4 regions of the Enterobacter sp. DVT3837 genome follow, and region 1 is predicted to be linked to each of the others. Evidence: predicted binding sites of a transcription regulator. Region 1 holds the regulator's gene; each other region holds the start of a gene.
What was found. Region 1 encodes PurR, which represses purine synthesis genes. Its sites were predicted from a motif close to CANGCAAACGTTTGCNTG; they were not measured.
Positions count from the first base shown of each region.

Region 2: a site for PurR is predicted at 2,128-2,145, ahead of cvpA (colicin V production protein). Genes of this name have one in related genera too.
Region 3: a site for PurR is predicted at 1,241-1,258, ahead of purT (formate-dependent phosphoribosylglycinamide formyltransferase). Genes of this name have one in related genera too.
Region 4: a site for PurR is predicted at 2,154-2,171, ahead of purM (phosphoribosylformylglycinamidine cyclo-ligase). Genes of this name have one in related genera too.

Region 1 covers NZ_JBWDLA010000002.1:1,133,198-1,136,561, reverse strand. The annotation lists gene punC (purine nucleoside transporter PunC) at 1-545, opposite strand, end outside; gene punR (DNA-binding transcriptional activator PunR) at 660-1,571, shown strand; gene purR (HTH-type transcriptional repressor PurR) at 1,589-2,614, opposite strand; gene cydH (cytochrome bd-I oxidase subunit CydH) at 2,912-3,001, shown strand; gene AC0XWG_RS20350 (MFS transporter) at 3,165-3,364, shown strand, end outside.
Region 2 covers NZ_JBWDLA010000001.1:2,876,386-2,879,749, forward strand. The annotation lists gene accD (acetyl-CoA carboxylase, carboxyltransferase subunit beta) at 1-8, shown strand, start outside; gene folC (bifunctional tetrahydrofolate synthase/dihydrofolate synthase) at 79-1,347, shown strand; gene dedD (cell division protein DedD) at 1,337-2,035, shown strand; gene cvpA (colicin V production protein) at 2,201-2,689, shown strand; gene purF (amidophosphoribosyltransferase) at 2,723-3,364, shown strand, end outside.
Region 3 covers NZ_JBWDLA010000002.1:358,059-361,422, forward strand. The annotation lists gene purT (formate-dependent phosphoribosylglycinamide formyltransferase) at 29-1,207, opposite strand; gene AC0XWG_RS16600 (tellurite resistance TerB family protein) at 1,378-2,028, shown strand; gene ptrB (oligopeptidase B) at 2,113-3,364, shown strand, end outside.
Region 4 covers NZ_JBWDLA010000001.1:2,757,356-2,760,719, forward strand. The annotation lists gene ppk1 (polyphosphate kinase 1) at 1-213, opposite strand, end outside; gene purN (phosphoribosylglycinamide formyltransferase) at 418-1,059, opposite strand; gene purM (phosphoribosylformylglycinamidine cyclo-ligase) at 1,056-2,093, opposite strand; gene AC0XWG_RS13690 (6-phospho-beta-glucosidase) at 2,360-3,364, shown strand, end outside.

The sequences.
Region 1 (3,364 bases):
GGTTTGAGCGCGAATGCCGGCAGCATAAGTACCAGTGTGATGGCAAACAACGTGGCAAAGATAGCCTGCCACTCGAAATGCACCAGGATCCAGCTGCCCAGCAGCGGGGCGAGGGCAGGTGAAAGCCCTACCAGCGGCATAATGGTGGCGAAAATCCGGTTGGTGCGGTTGGCTGGGTAGTAGTCGGTAACAAGGGCCTGCCAGGTCACCGCTGCTGCACAGACGCCGACGGCCTGCACAAAGCGCAGCACCAGCAGCCAGGTTGCATCGCGTACCCATAACATACCCAGACAGCCGACGGCAAAAATGCCAAGTCCCAGCAACAGTACTGGTTTACGGCCAAAACGATCTGATAGCGGCCCCCAAAGTAGCTGCGCGAAGGCGAAACCGGCGAGGAACAAACTCAGGCTGGCGCTGATGGCCGCTGCAGGGGTTTGCAAATCTTCCTGCATGGCGGCGAAAGCCGGCAGGTACATATCAGTGGCCAAAAAGCCCAGCACGCTTAAGCCGCCGAGCCAGACTAAAAAACCTTTCCTGGGTTGCATTGTTTTATTCTCCTGAGGAGGCAGGTATACATTGGCGCTGAGTGTAGGGAGTGCAAAGCCGCTTGTGAAACGCTAATATTTGGCGTGTGCATTCAAATTTTTTGCAGGCAGAAAATGTGGTCAGATTATTCTCTTGAAGTGGTCGATGCTGTCGCGCGTAACGGCAGTTTCAGTGGAGCGGCGCAGGAGTTACACCGCGTGCCTTCAGCTATCAGCTATACAGTACGTCAGCTCGAGGAGTGGCTGGCGGTTCCGCTGTTTGAACGGCGACATCGTGATGTGGAATTAACGCCCGCCGGCGCGTGGTTTTTGAAAGAAGGACGTTCTGTCATCAAAAAAATGCAGATCACCCGCGAACAGTGTCAGCAGATCGCTAACGGCTGGCGGGGGCATATTTCCATCGCGGTGGATAATATCGTCAAACCCGAGCGTACCCGGCAAATGATTGTCGACTTCTATCGTCATTTTTCTGACGTCGAATTGCGGGTCTCGCAGGAGGTGTTTAACGGCGTCTGGGATGCGCTGGCGGACGGCAGGGCAGAGATGGCGATCGGGGCCACGCAGGCGATTCCGGTTGGGGGACGTTATGCGTTTCGCGATATGGGGATGCTGAGCTGGAAATGCGTGGTGGCAAGCGATCATCCGCTGGCGGCTCTGGAAGGCCCCTTGAGCGACGATACGCTACGCAACTGGCCATCGCTGGTGCTGGAGGATACGTCCCGTTCATTACCCAAGCGTATCACCTGGCTTCTGGATAACCAGCGGCGGGTGGTTGCACCCGACTGGGAATCGTCGGCGACGTGCCTCAGTGCTGGCTTGTGCGTTGCGATGGTGCCCGTTCATTTTGCGCGGCCGCGAATTGACACCGGAGAGTGGGTTGAGTTGACGCTAGAGAACCCGTTCCCGGATGCGGCCTGTTGCCTCACCTGGCAACAAAATGATGTCTCGCCAGCGATGGCCTGGCTGCTGGATTATCTGGGAGACAGCGAAACGCTAAACCGGGAATGGCTACGGGAGCCAGCTTAACTGGCCCCGTGAAGAGATTACCGGCGGTAGTCGCGGAACGGACCATCCGCAACGGAGCGGCGTTCAATAAGACGCGGGTGAACTTCAATGGACTGTGACTCTTCTCGTTTGTTGACGATCCTGTCCATCAGCATATTAAAGGCGGTTTCACCCAGTGAGTCTTTCGGCTGGTGAATGGTCGTTAATGCCGGCGTAAAGAAGCGCGCGTTACGCACGTTGTCATACCCGATCACAGAAATATCCTGCGGTACACGCAGACCCAGCTCATCGGCAGCACAGAGGGCACCCATTGCCATGATGTCGCCCCCGCAGAAAACGGCGGTCGGACGGTGCTGCTGGGAGACGATCTGCTGCATCGCGCGGTAGCCCGACTCCGGTTCGAAGTCGCCCTGCACGATCCAGTTTTCCGGAACGGTGATCAGCGCTTCTTCCATCGCTTTCATAAACCCAGCCAGACGACCTGCACCGGTATTGCGCTCCAGTGGACCCGGGATCACACCGATCTCGCGGTGACCGCGTTCTATCAGATAACGACCCGCCATATAACCGCCTTCAAAGGCGTTATCGATAACGGAATCGGTGAAGTCCGCGCGGGCTTCACCCCAGTCCATCACCACCATTGGGATATGGCGATACTCTTCCAGCATGGACAGCACAGTTTCCGGATACTCGGAACACATCACCAGCAGGCCATCAACGCGCTTTTGCGCCATCATCGACAGGTAGGCGCGCTGTTTTTCAATGCTGTTCCACGCGTTGCCCAGAATCAGGGTATAGCCTTTTTGAAAACAGTTTTTCTCAACCGCTTCAATGATCTCGGCAAAATAGGCCGCTTCACTGCTGGTCGCCAGCAAACCAATAGACTTGGTGTGATTAACCTTGAGGCTACGCGCAACCGCACTTGGCGAATAGTGCAGTTCTTTGATCGCTGCCCAGACGGCGTTGCGCGTCTCTTCCGCCACAAAGCGGGTTTTGTTAATTACATGTGATACGGTTGTAGTGGAAACGTTTGCGCGTTTTGCTACATCTTTAATTGTTGCCATTAAATGTCACTCCAGACCATATCCTAAACTCCTGAAAAAATTGAAGGTAAACGTTTGCCTTCTCTCACCCTTATCGCGCAATTTTGAATTGCGACACGCCGGGAAAACGACACAGGACGTCAGGAGGGGGTCAATGGCCGGTACGCTAATAAATTTAGCGTGGAATTTTGTCCTATCTTGATGAAAAGGGGAAGAGGTAAAGTGGTTATCCGTTTAAATCCAGGAAGATTTTTGACGTAAATTGTGCAAAAATGAGCAAGCTCACTTTTCGTGGGGGGATTAAAAGGAGAAAAATTGATGAGTTCCGATCTGAAGTTTTCGCTGTTCACCACCGTTATTGTGCTGGCTTTGATTGTCGCAGCGGGTCTGACGGCCGCACTGCACTGATTTACGCGGAGGGAGAGCCTTCTCCCTCCCGATTCCCCTGATTGTTACTTCTCTGGCAAAAATCTTTTGCCATTTTGTTAACTTCTCATTTTTTGTGATTGATGTCATGCTTTCCGCTTCTTTGTTCTGTGTCACCTCATGACACGGCATCCGGAGTTGACGTATGAAAATCAATTTTCCCCTGCTGGCCCTGGCGATTGGCGCTTTTGGGATTGGCACCACTGAATTCTCCCCGATGGGTTTACTGCCTGTTATTGCCAGAGGCGTGGATGTCTCGATCCCTGCCGCAGGGATGTTAATCAGCGCCTACGCTATCGGCGTGATGGTCGGGGCGCCGCTGATGACGCTTCTGCTTTCGCATCG
Region 2 (3,364 bases), on a different contig from region 1:
AGGCCTGATAACTGAAAAGGGCAGGGCCGGTTGGCGCTGCCCTTTTGCTTTCTAAACTGTTAATGACAACCGGGCATCATGGAAAATAAAAGCATTCCCCAAGCCACGTCGCCCCTGGCCGCGTGGCTTTCTTATCTGGAAAACCTGCACAGCAAAACCATTGATATGGGCCTTGAGCGCGTAAGCCAGGTCGCTGCGCGTCTTGATGTGCTGAAACCTGCGCCTTTCGTTTTTACTGTCGCGGGCACCAACGGTAAAGGGACGACCTGCCGTACGCTGGAATCCATTCTGATGGCTGCGGGTTATAAGGTTGGCGTTTACAGCTCTCCACACCTGGTACGCTATACCGAACGGGTTCGCGTGCAGAACAGCGAGTTGCCGGAATCGGCACATACGACCTCGTTCGCGGAAATTGAAGCCGCGCGCGGTGAGATCTCATTAACCTATTTCGAATACGGTACGCTTTCGGCGCTATGGCTGTTCAAGCAGGCGCAACTCGATGTGGTGATCCTTGAGGTCGGACTGGGTGGGCGTCTTGATGCCACCAATATGGTGGATGCAGATGTGGCGGTGGTCACCAGCATCGCGCTGGATCATACCGACTGGCTGGGACCGGACCGTGAAAGCATTGGCCGCGAGAAGGCCGGTATTTTCCGGGCCAATAAGCCCGCCGTGGTCGGCGAGCCGGATATGCCACACACCATCGCTGACGTGGCAAACGAGAAGGGCGCGCGTCTGCTGCGCCGCGGCGTTGACTGGCAGTATGAAGTGCGTGACAACGCCTGGTGCTTTAGCGATGCACAGGGCGCGCTGGACAACCTGCCTCTGCCGCAGGTGCCACAGCCGAACGCGGCAACGGCACTGGCAGCACTGCGCGCCAGCGGCCTCGCGGTCAGCGAGCAGGCGATCCGCGATGGTATACAGAACGCGATTCTGCCCGGGCGTTTCCAGATCGTCAGCGAGTCACCACGTCTCATTCTGGATGTGGCCCATAACCCACATGCGGCGGCTTATCTTGCCGGACGTCTTAAATCGTTACCAAAAACCGGGCGCGTACTGGCAGTTATCGGTATGCTTCATGATAAAGATATCGGCGGGACGCTGGCCTGCATGGAGAGTGTGGTCGATAGCTGGTATTGTGCTCCTCTGGAGGGGCCGCGTGGTGCAACAGCCGAGCAACTGATGGAACATCTTGGCAAAGGCGCAATCTACAATAGCGTGGCCCAGGCCTGGCATGCCGCGATGGCGGATGCTAAACCAGAAGATACCGTGCTGGTGTGTGGCTCATTCCACACTGTAGCACATGTCATGGAAGTGATGGACGCGGGGAGAACCGGTGGCGAGTAAGTTTCAGAACCGTTTAACAGGAACCATTGTGCTGGTCGCGCTCGGGGTGATTATCCTCCCGGGTCTGCTCGACGGGCAGAAAAAGCATTATCAGGATGAGTTTGCCGCTATTCCGCTGGTCCCTAAACCGGGTGACCGCGATGAGCCGGATATGCTGCCTGCGGCAACGCAAGCACTTCCTGCTCAACCACCGGAAGGTGCGGCAGAAGAGGTTCGTGCGGGCGATGCTGCAGCACCGTCGCTCGACCCGTCCCGTCTGGCGGCAACAAGCAACAATGAGATCGACCCAGTGCCGGTAGAGCAGCCTAAACCTGTTGAAAAACCGAAGCCGGTCGACAAACCACAGCCGAAACCACAGCGCGATAAGACAGCAGAACAGCTGGCCGCTGCTTCAGAGACAGCTCCGCCAGCGAAACCGGCTCAGCAAGAGGCCGCAGCCCCAACGGGCAAAGCTTACGTTGTGCAGCTTGGTGCGCTGAAAAATGCGGATAAAGTCAATGAGGTGGTGGGGAAACTGCGCAGTGCGGGGTATCGTGTTTACACTTCACCTTCCACGCCGGTGCAGGGTAAAATTACCCGTATCCTCGTGGGGCCAGAGGCGTCTAAAGACAAACTGAAAGGTTCGCTCGGCGAGCTGAAGCAGATCTCCGGTCTGAGTGGTGTAGTGATGAGCTACAGCGCTAACTAAGTACGACCTGCTCCTGAAAGAGAGAGGCGATAGGCCACGGCGTTGAACATTTTTTCAGCGCCTTTTTTATTTACGCGCGGGAAGGAAATCCCTACGCAAACGTTTTCTTTTTCTGTTAGAATTCGCCCCGAACTGGATGACAGGGCGTTAAATCGTGGGACACATATGGTCTGGATTGATTACGCCATCATTGCGGTGATTGGTTTTTCCTGTCTGGTTAGCCTGATCCGTGGCTTTGTTCGTGAAGCGTTATCGCTGGTGACATGGGGTTGTGCTTTCTTTGTTGCCAGTCATTACTACACTTACCTGTCTGTCTGGTTCACGGGCTTTGAAGATGAACTGGTCCGAAATGGAATCGCTATCGCGGTGCTGTTTATCGCGACGCTGATTGTCGGCGCTATCGTGAATTACGTGATAGGTCAGCTGGTCGAGAAAACCGGTCTGTCAGGAACGGACAGGGTGCTCGGGATCTGTTTCGGTGCATTACGAGGCGTACTGATTGTAGCCGCGATCTTGTTCTTCCTGGATACCTTCACCGGGTTCTCCAAAAGTGAAGACTGGCAGAAATCGCAGCTCATTCCAGAGTTCAGCTTCATCATCAGATGGTTCTTTGACTATCTGCAAAGCTCGTCGAGTTTTTTGCCCAGGGCATAAACCCTGAGATGTGGCTTAACGAGGAAAAGACGAATGTGCGGTATTGTCGGTATCGCCGGTTTCATGCCGGTAAACCAGTCGATTTATGACGCGTTAACGGTGCTTCAGCACCGTGGGCAGGATGCTGCGGGTATCATCACCATTGATGCAAACAACTGCTTCCGTTTACGTAAGGCGAATGGCCTGGTAAACGATGTGTTTGAAGCCCGCCATATGCAGCGTCTGCAAGGTAATATGGGGATCGGTCACGTTCGTTATCCTACTGCTGGCAGTTCCAGCGCCTCTGAGGCACAGCCTTTCTACGTCAACTCACCGTATGGCATTACCCTTGCCCATAACGGCAACCTGACCAACGCGCACGAGCTGCGTAAAAAGCTGTTCGAAGAGAAACGTCGCCACATTAACACTACCTCTGATTCTGAAATCCTGCTCAATGTGTTCGCCAGCGAGCTGGATAATTTCCGTCACTACCCGCTGGAAGCAGACAACATTTTTGCTGCTATTGCTGCCACAAACCGCCAGATCCGCGGCGCATATGCCTGCGTGGCGATGATCATCGGTCATGGCATGGTGGCCTTCCGCGATCCAAACGGCATTCGTCCCCTGGTGCTCGGCAAGCGCGACCTTGGCGATGGTCGTACCGAATATATGGTTGCCTCTGAGAGCGTGGCGCTG
Region 3 (3,364 bases), 780 kb from region 1:
TGAAAAACGGGCCATTCGGCCCGTTTTTTTATCCTCTTACGCTAACAGCTGCGGAGGCTGTTTTCGCTCTCGCCACGGCGTCTTCTACGTTATCCCCGGTGGATAATGCTACGCCAAGACGACGCGTGCCGTCGATCTCCGGTTTACCGAATAAACGCACCTGTAACCCTGCACCTACTGCGCCGTCGACGTTATCAAACGTGACATTCTGGCTGGTTAATTGCGGCAGGATCACTGCGGAAGCGGCCGGGCCGTACTGACGGATGCCACCAACAGGCAATCCGAGGAACGCGCGTACGTGCAGGGCGAACTCAGAGAGATCCTGCGAAATCAGCGTCACCATGCCGGTGTCATGCGGGCGAGGTGAGACTTCGCTGAAAATAACCTCATCTCCGCAGACGAAAAGCTCTACGCCAAACAGGCCATAGCCGCCCAGCGCGAGTACGGTTTTACGGGCGATCGCCTGCGCACGTTCCAGTGCCAGGGCACTCATCTGCTGCGGCTGCCAGGATTCACGGTAATCGCCATCTTCCTGACGGTGGCCAATTGGGTCACAGAAATGGACGCCATCAATGGCGCTGACGGTCAACAGAGTGATCTCGAAATCAAATTTCACGACACCTTCGACAATCACGCGACCCGCTCCGGCACGACCACCTTGCTGGGCATAATCCCACGCGTTATCCAGGGTGCTGCTGTCGCGAATAAAGCTCTGTCCTTTTCCGGAGGAGCTCATCACCGGCTTAACGATGCACGGGTAGCCAATCTCCTCGACGGCTTTCAGGAATGCGGCCTTATCGCCAGCAAACCGATAGCTCGACGTGGGGAGCCCCAGCTCTTCCGCTGCCAGACGACGAATACCTTCCCGGTTCATGGTCAGTTTTGCCGCTTTGGCACAGGGCACCACGCGCTGGCCTTCCTGTTCAAGAGCGATCAGCGTATCGGTGGCGATGGCTTCAATTTCCGGGACCACGAAATCGGGTTTCTCCTGCGTAATCAGTGCCCGTAGGGCATCGCCATCCAGCATGTTAATCACATAAGAACGATGGGCGACGTGCATGGCAGGAGCATCGGCGTAACGGTCTACGGCAATCACTTCCACACCTAAACGCTGACATTCAATGGCGACCTCTTTACCAAGTTCGCCCGATCCCAACAGCATCACACGCGTCGCTGCTGGTCGCAGCGCAGTGCCTAAACGAGTCATAACATTCCCCCTGAAAAAGATGCGCGCAGTATAAACGAAAACGTTTGCGTGTGTCTTGTGCAGGGCTAAGGGAGGGGGAAGAAATTTGCGCATCTTTAGCCCATCCAGACATTTCCTGACGCCTGCTCGCTTACGCTGTGAAATATGTTCACCGTTAAGTGAGGGAAACCATGTCTGGTTGGTTAAATCAGTTGCAATCGCTGTTAGGACAGAAAGCATCGTCGTCTGGCGAGCAGGGGCTCAGTAAACTATTGGTTCCCGGCGCACTTGGCGGGCTGGCAGGCCTTTTAGTCGCGAATAAATCCTCACGTAAGCTGCTGGCAAAATATGGTACTGGCGCGTTGCTGGCCGGTGGCGGGGCCATCGCAGGCACCGTACTATGGAATAAATACAAAGACAGGGTACGGGCTGCACACTGCGATGAACCGCATTATAGCGAGCACACCTCGCCGCTGGATCTGCGTACCGAACGATTGATCCTTGCGCTGGTCTTTGCCGCGAAGAGTGACGGGCATATTGACGATAAAGAACGGTCGGCGATTGAGCAGCAGCTTCGCGAAGCCGGTGTTGAAGAGAAGGGCAGAGCCCTGGTGGCGCAGGCGATTGAACAGCCGCTCGATCCACAGCGTCTTGCGCAGAGTGTGAAGAATGAGGAAGAGGCGCTTGAACTCTATTTTCTCAGCTGTGCCGCCATTGATATCGACCACTTTATGGAACGTAGCTACCTCAATGCCCTCGGCGATGCGTTGAAGATCCCGCAGGATGTACGCGAGGGTATTGAGCAGGATATCCGGGAACAAAAAAAAGCGTTACAGGGATAGCGTCGCGGCTGAGAAACTGTTTCGCTTGCATCATGCGTGGGTTTTGCCAACCTTATAGGGTGTAAAACTTAAAAGAATGATGACATGCCACCGAAAGCCCGACGTACTCCTTATGCGATCACCACGCATGGCGATACGCGTATAGACAACTATTACTGGCTACGGGACGATTCTCGCTCCCGGCCAGAGGTGCTCGACTACCTGCACGAGGAAAACGACTATGGCCGCAAGGTCATGTCCAGCCAGCAGGCACTTCAGGATCAACTGCTGAATGAAATGGTGCAGCGCATTCCTCAGCATGATATCTCCGCGCCCTGGACCAAAAATGGCTATCGCTATCGTCATATCTACGAGCCCGGCAACGAGTATCCCATCTACCAACGACAACCCGTGTTAAGTGCCGAATGGGATGAGTGGGAGATTTTGCTGGATGCCAACCAGCGCGCCGCCCACAGCGAATTTTATACGCTGGGTGGCATGTCCATTTCACCTGACAACACGATTATGGCGCTGGCTGAGGACTACCTCTCCCGCCGTCAGTATGGCCTGCGTTTTCGCAATCTGGACACCGGGAACTGGTATCCTGAAATGCTGGAAAATGTCTCCCCGGATTTTGTCTGGGCGAATGATTCCGAGACCGTCTACTACGTCAAAAAGCATGCGTCCACGCTACTGCCTTATCAGGTGTGGCGACATACCGTAGGGACGGGTTCTGCCGATGACGAACTGGTCTATGAAGAGAAAGACGAAACGTTTTATGTCAGCCTGCATAAAACCTCCTCACGCCACTATGTGATTATTTTCCTCGCCAGCGCGACGACGTCTGAGGTTTTGCTGCTGGACGCCGAACTACCTGATGCCCAGCCGCTCTGTTTTCTGCCGCGTCGCAAGGATCATGAGTACAGTCTGGATCACTTCCAGCACAGTTTTTATTTGCGCTCTAATCGCGAGGGCAAAAACTTTGGTCTCTATAAAACCAAAGTGCGCGATGAGCGCAAGTGGGAGGTGCTTATTCCCGCGCGGGAGCAAGTGATGCTGGAAGGGTTCACTCTGTTTACCGACTGGCTGGTGGTGGAAGAGCGTCAGCGCGGGCTGACCAGTATCCGGCAAATCAACCGTAAAACCCGGGAAGTGGTGGGGATTGCGTTCGACGACCCAGCGTATGTGACGTGGATTGGTTTCAACCCTGAACCCGAGTCGTCGCGGTTGCGCTACGGTTACTCCTCAATGACCACGCCGGACACGTTGTTTGAGCTGGATATGGATACCGGCCAGCGTCAGGTGATTAAGCAGACCGAGGTCAAAGGGTTTGAGTCTGAAAACTACCGCAGCGAGC
Region 4 (3,364 bases), on a different contig from region 1:
AGAGTTTAAGCCCTGTTCTTCGCTGATGATGATTCGCCGTTTTAGCTCGGCAAAACGAACCTTGTAGAACTCATCCAGGTTGTTGGAATAAATGCCCAAAAAACGCATGCGCTCGATCAGCGGGTTACTTTTGTCAGCCGCTTCCTGGAGTACACGTTCGTTGAATGCTAACCAGCTTAGCTCTTTCTCGATATATAACTTTTCCTGACCCATTACAGCTCACACTCCAGTTCAATCACAGGACGTGGTAAATCCGTCTCGTCCTTATTATGGCGAGCATTTCCACGATATGTCCAACAGTGCCAGAAAAGTATGACAGTTATTTTTTTTGTTGGGGATTTTAGAGGGTTGGAGAAGGGAATATCGGGTAATGCAATTTGCAGGTCGGGTAAGCGTAGCGCCACCCGACATAACACACTACTCTTCGGCCGCATAACCCTGCGGGGGTAACTTCACGCCGTCGAGCCAGGCAGCGCCATCGCGCATCTCCAGACGCCCGTCGACAAACCAGCTTACCACCAGCGGATAAATGGCATGTTCCTGGACCTGTACGCGTTCGGTCACGTCTTCTTCGTTATCGCCGTCAAAGACCGGCACTTTCGCCTGCAGGATCACCGGGCCACCATCCAGTTCGTCGGTAACGAAATGCACGGAGGTACCATGCTCTTCATCGCCGTTTTCCAGAACCTGACGATGGGTGTGCAAGCCAGGATACTTCGGCAGCAAAGAAGGGTGGATATTCAGCAGGCGTCCAGCATAGTGCTCAACAAAAGCCGGGCTCAGGATACGCATATAGCCCGCCAGCACCACGACATCAGGCGCGTAGGCATCAATTTCCTGAACCAGCTCGCGGTCAAAGGCTTCACGCCCTGCGAACTGGCTGGCTTCCAGCGCGTGCGCGGGAATACTCGCTTCCCGGGCACGCTCAAGGCCGAACGCGTCGGCCTTGTTGCTGAATACTGCCCGAATGGTGCCATTGATCTTCTTCTGTTTGCAGGCGTCAATTATTGCCTGCAAATTGCTTCCGTTACCGGAAATGAGCACCACGATGTTTTTCATTCAATGACCACACGTTGTTCGGAATCGGAAGCTTTAATAGTACCGATTTTCCACGCGTTTTCACCTTTCTCTGTCAGCAGTTTAACCGCTTTATCCGCTTCGCTCGCGGGCAGGGCTATCACCATACCTACACCGCAGTTAAAGGTGCGGTACATTTCGTGAGAACTGACGTTGCCTGCGGTTTGCAGCCAGTTAAACACGGACGGCCACTGCCAGGAGGATTCGTCGATCACGGCCTGGGTGTTGTCCGGCAGAACGCGCGGAATGTTTTCCCAGAAGCCGCCGCCGGTCAGGTGGGCAATCGCATGAACGTCGACGTTCTCGATCAGTTCCAGCACGTTTTTCACGTAAATGCGGGTTGGAGCCAGCAGGTGATCGGCAAGCGGTTTGCCATCCAGTTCAGTGGTCTGTGGGTCGCAACCGCTGACTTCGATGATTTTACGTACCAGAGAGTAGCCGTTAGAGTGCGGGCCGCTGGATGCCAGTGCGATCAGGACATCACCATCAGCCACTTTGCTGCCGTCGATAATTTCTGATTTTTCTACCACGCCGACGCAGAAACCAGCGACGTCATAATCTTCGCCGTGATACATGCCTGGCATTTCTGCGGTTTCACCGCCGACCAGCGCGCAGCCTGACTGCAGACACCCTTCGGCAATACCGTTAATCACGCTGGCTGCGGTATCCACGTCCAGTTTACCGGTCGCGTAATAATCGAGGAAGAACAGCGGTTCAGCACCCTGAACGACCAGGTCATTCACACACATCGCGACCAGATCGATACCGATCGTGTCATGACGTTTTAAATCCATCGCCAGGCGCAGTTTTGTACCTACACCATCAGTACCCGAGACCAGAACAGGTTCACGATATTTTTGCGGCAGCGCGCACAGTGCGCCGAATCCACCCAGACCACCCATCACTTCCGGGCGGCGGGTTTTTTTCACCACACCTTTGATTCGGTCAACCAGCGCATTACCTGCGTCAATATCAACACCGGCATCTTTGTAGCTGAGAGAAGTTTTGTTGGTCACGGCTCAAGTCCCCACGCGATTGCATAGCTAGTAAGAAAAATCGGCGCAATTCTAACAGTCCAGGCAAACGTTTGCGAGCCTATTCTCGGTGAGACGATTTTTTTTTCTGTGCGGCCTGCCAATGTGTCCAAACTTGAGTCTGTTCACGAAAATGAAACCGGTTTCGGTTTTCTCCTTGCAACAGGAATCACCTTTGCACATCATTCAGATGAAACCGGTTTCTGTAATTGTTTTTGCAGAAAATAACGCAGAATGAGGGAAAGAGAATGTCAGGATTTAAAGAAGGTTTTCTGTGGGGTGGTGCGGTTGCGGCGCATCAGCTGGAAGGGGGCTGGAAAGAGGGTGGAAAAGGCGTTAGCGTTGCCGATGTCATGACCGCGGGCGCGCATGGCGTGCCGCGTGAAATCACCAACGGCGTGTTGCAGGGGAAAAATTACCCTAACCATGAAGCCATCGACTTCTACCATCGTTATAAAGAAGACATCAAACTCTTTGCCGAGATGGGGTTCAAATGCTTCCGCACTTCGATAGCCTGGACGCGGATCTTCCCGAAAGGGGATGAGCTGGAACCTAACGAGGCTGGCCTGAAATTCTATGACGATCTGTTCGACGAGTGCCTGAAGCACGGCATCGAGCCGGTCATCACGCTCTCTCACTTCGAGATGCCTTTCCATCTGGTCACCGAATACGGCGGCTGGCGTAACCGTAAACTGATCGATTTCTTTGTCCGTTTCTCAAAAGTGGTTTTCCAGCGTTATCAGCACAAAGTGAAGTACTGGATGACCTTTAACGAGATCAACAACCAGGCGAACTTCCACGAAGACTTTGCGCCGTTTACCAACTCCGGGTTGAAGTATGAGCTGGGCGAAGACCGTGAGCCGGTGATGTTCCAGGCCGCGCACTATGAGCTTGTAGCCAGTGCACTGGCGGTAAAAGCGGGGCGTGAGATTAACCCGTCGCTGCAAATCGGCTGCATGATTGCCATGTGCCCGATTTATCCTCTGACCTGTGCCCCGGACGATATGATGATGGCGATGAACGCCATGCACCGTCGCTACTGGTTCACTGACGTTCACGTACGCGGCAAGTATCCGCAGCACCTGCTCAACTACTTTGAGCGTCGTGGCTTTGCGTTGGATATTACCGAAGAAGATAAAGCCGCACTTAAGCAGGGATGTGTGGACTACATCGGATTCAGCTATTACATGTCCTTCGCCACCAAAGCGACGGCTGACAACCCGCAGCTGGATTACGACGAGAGCAAGAGCCTG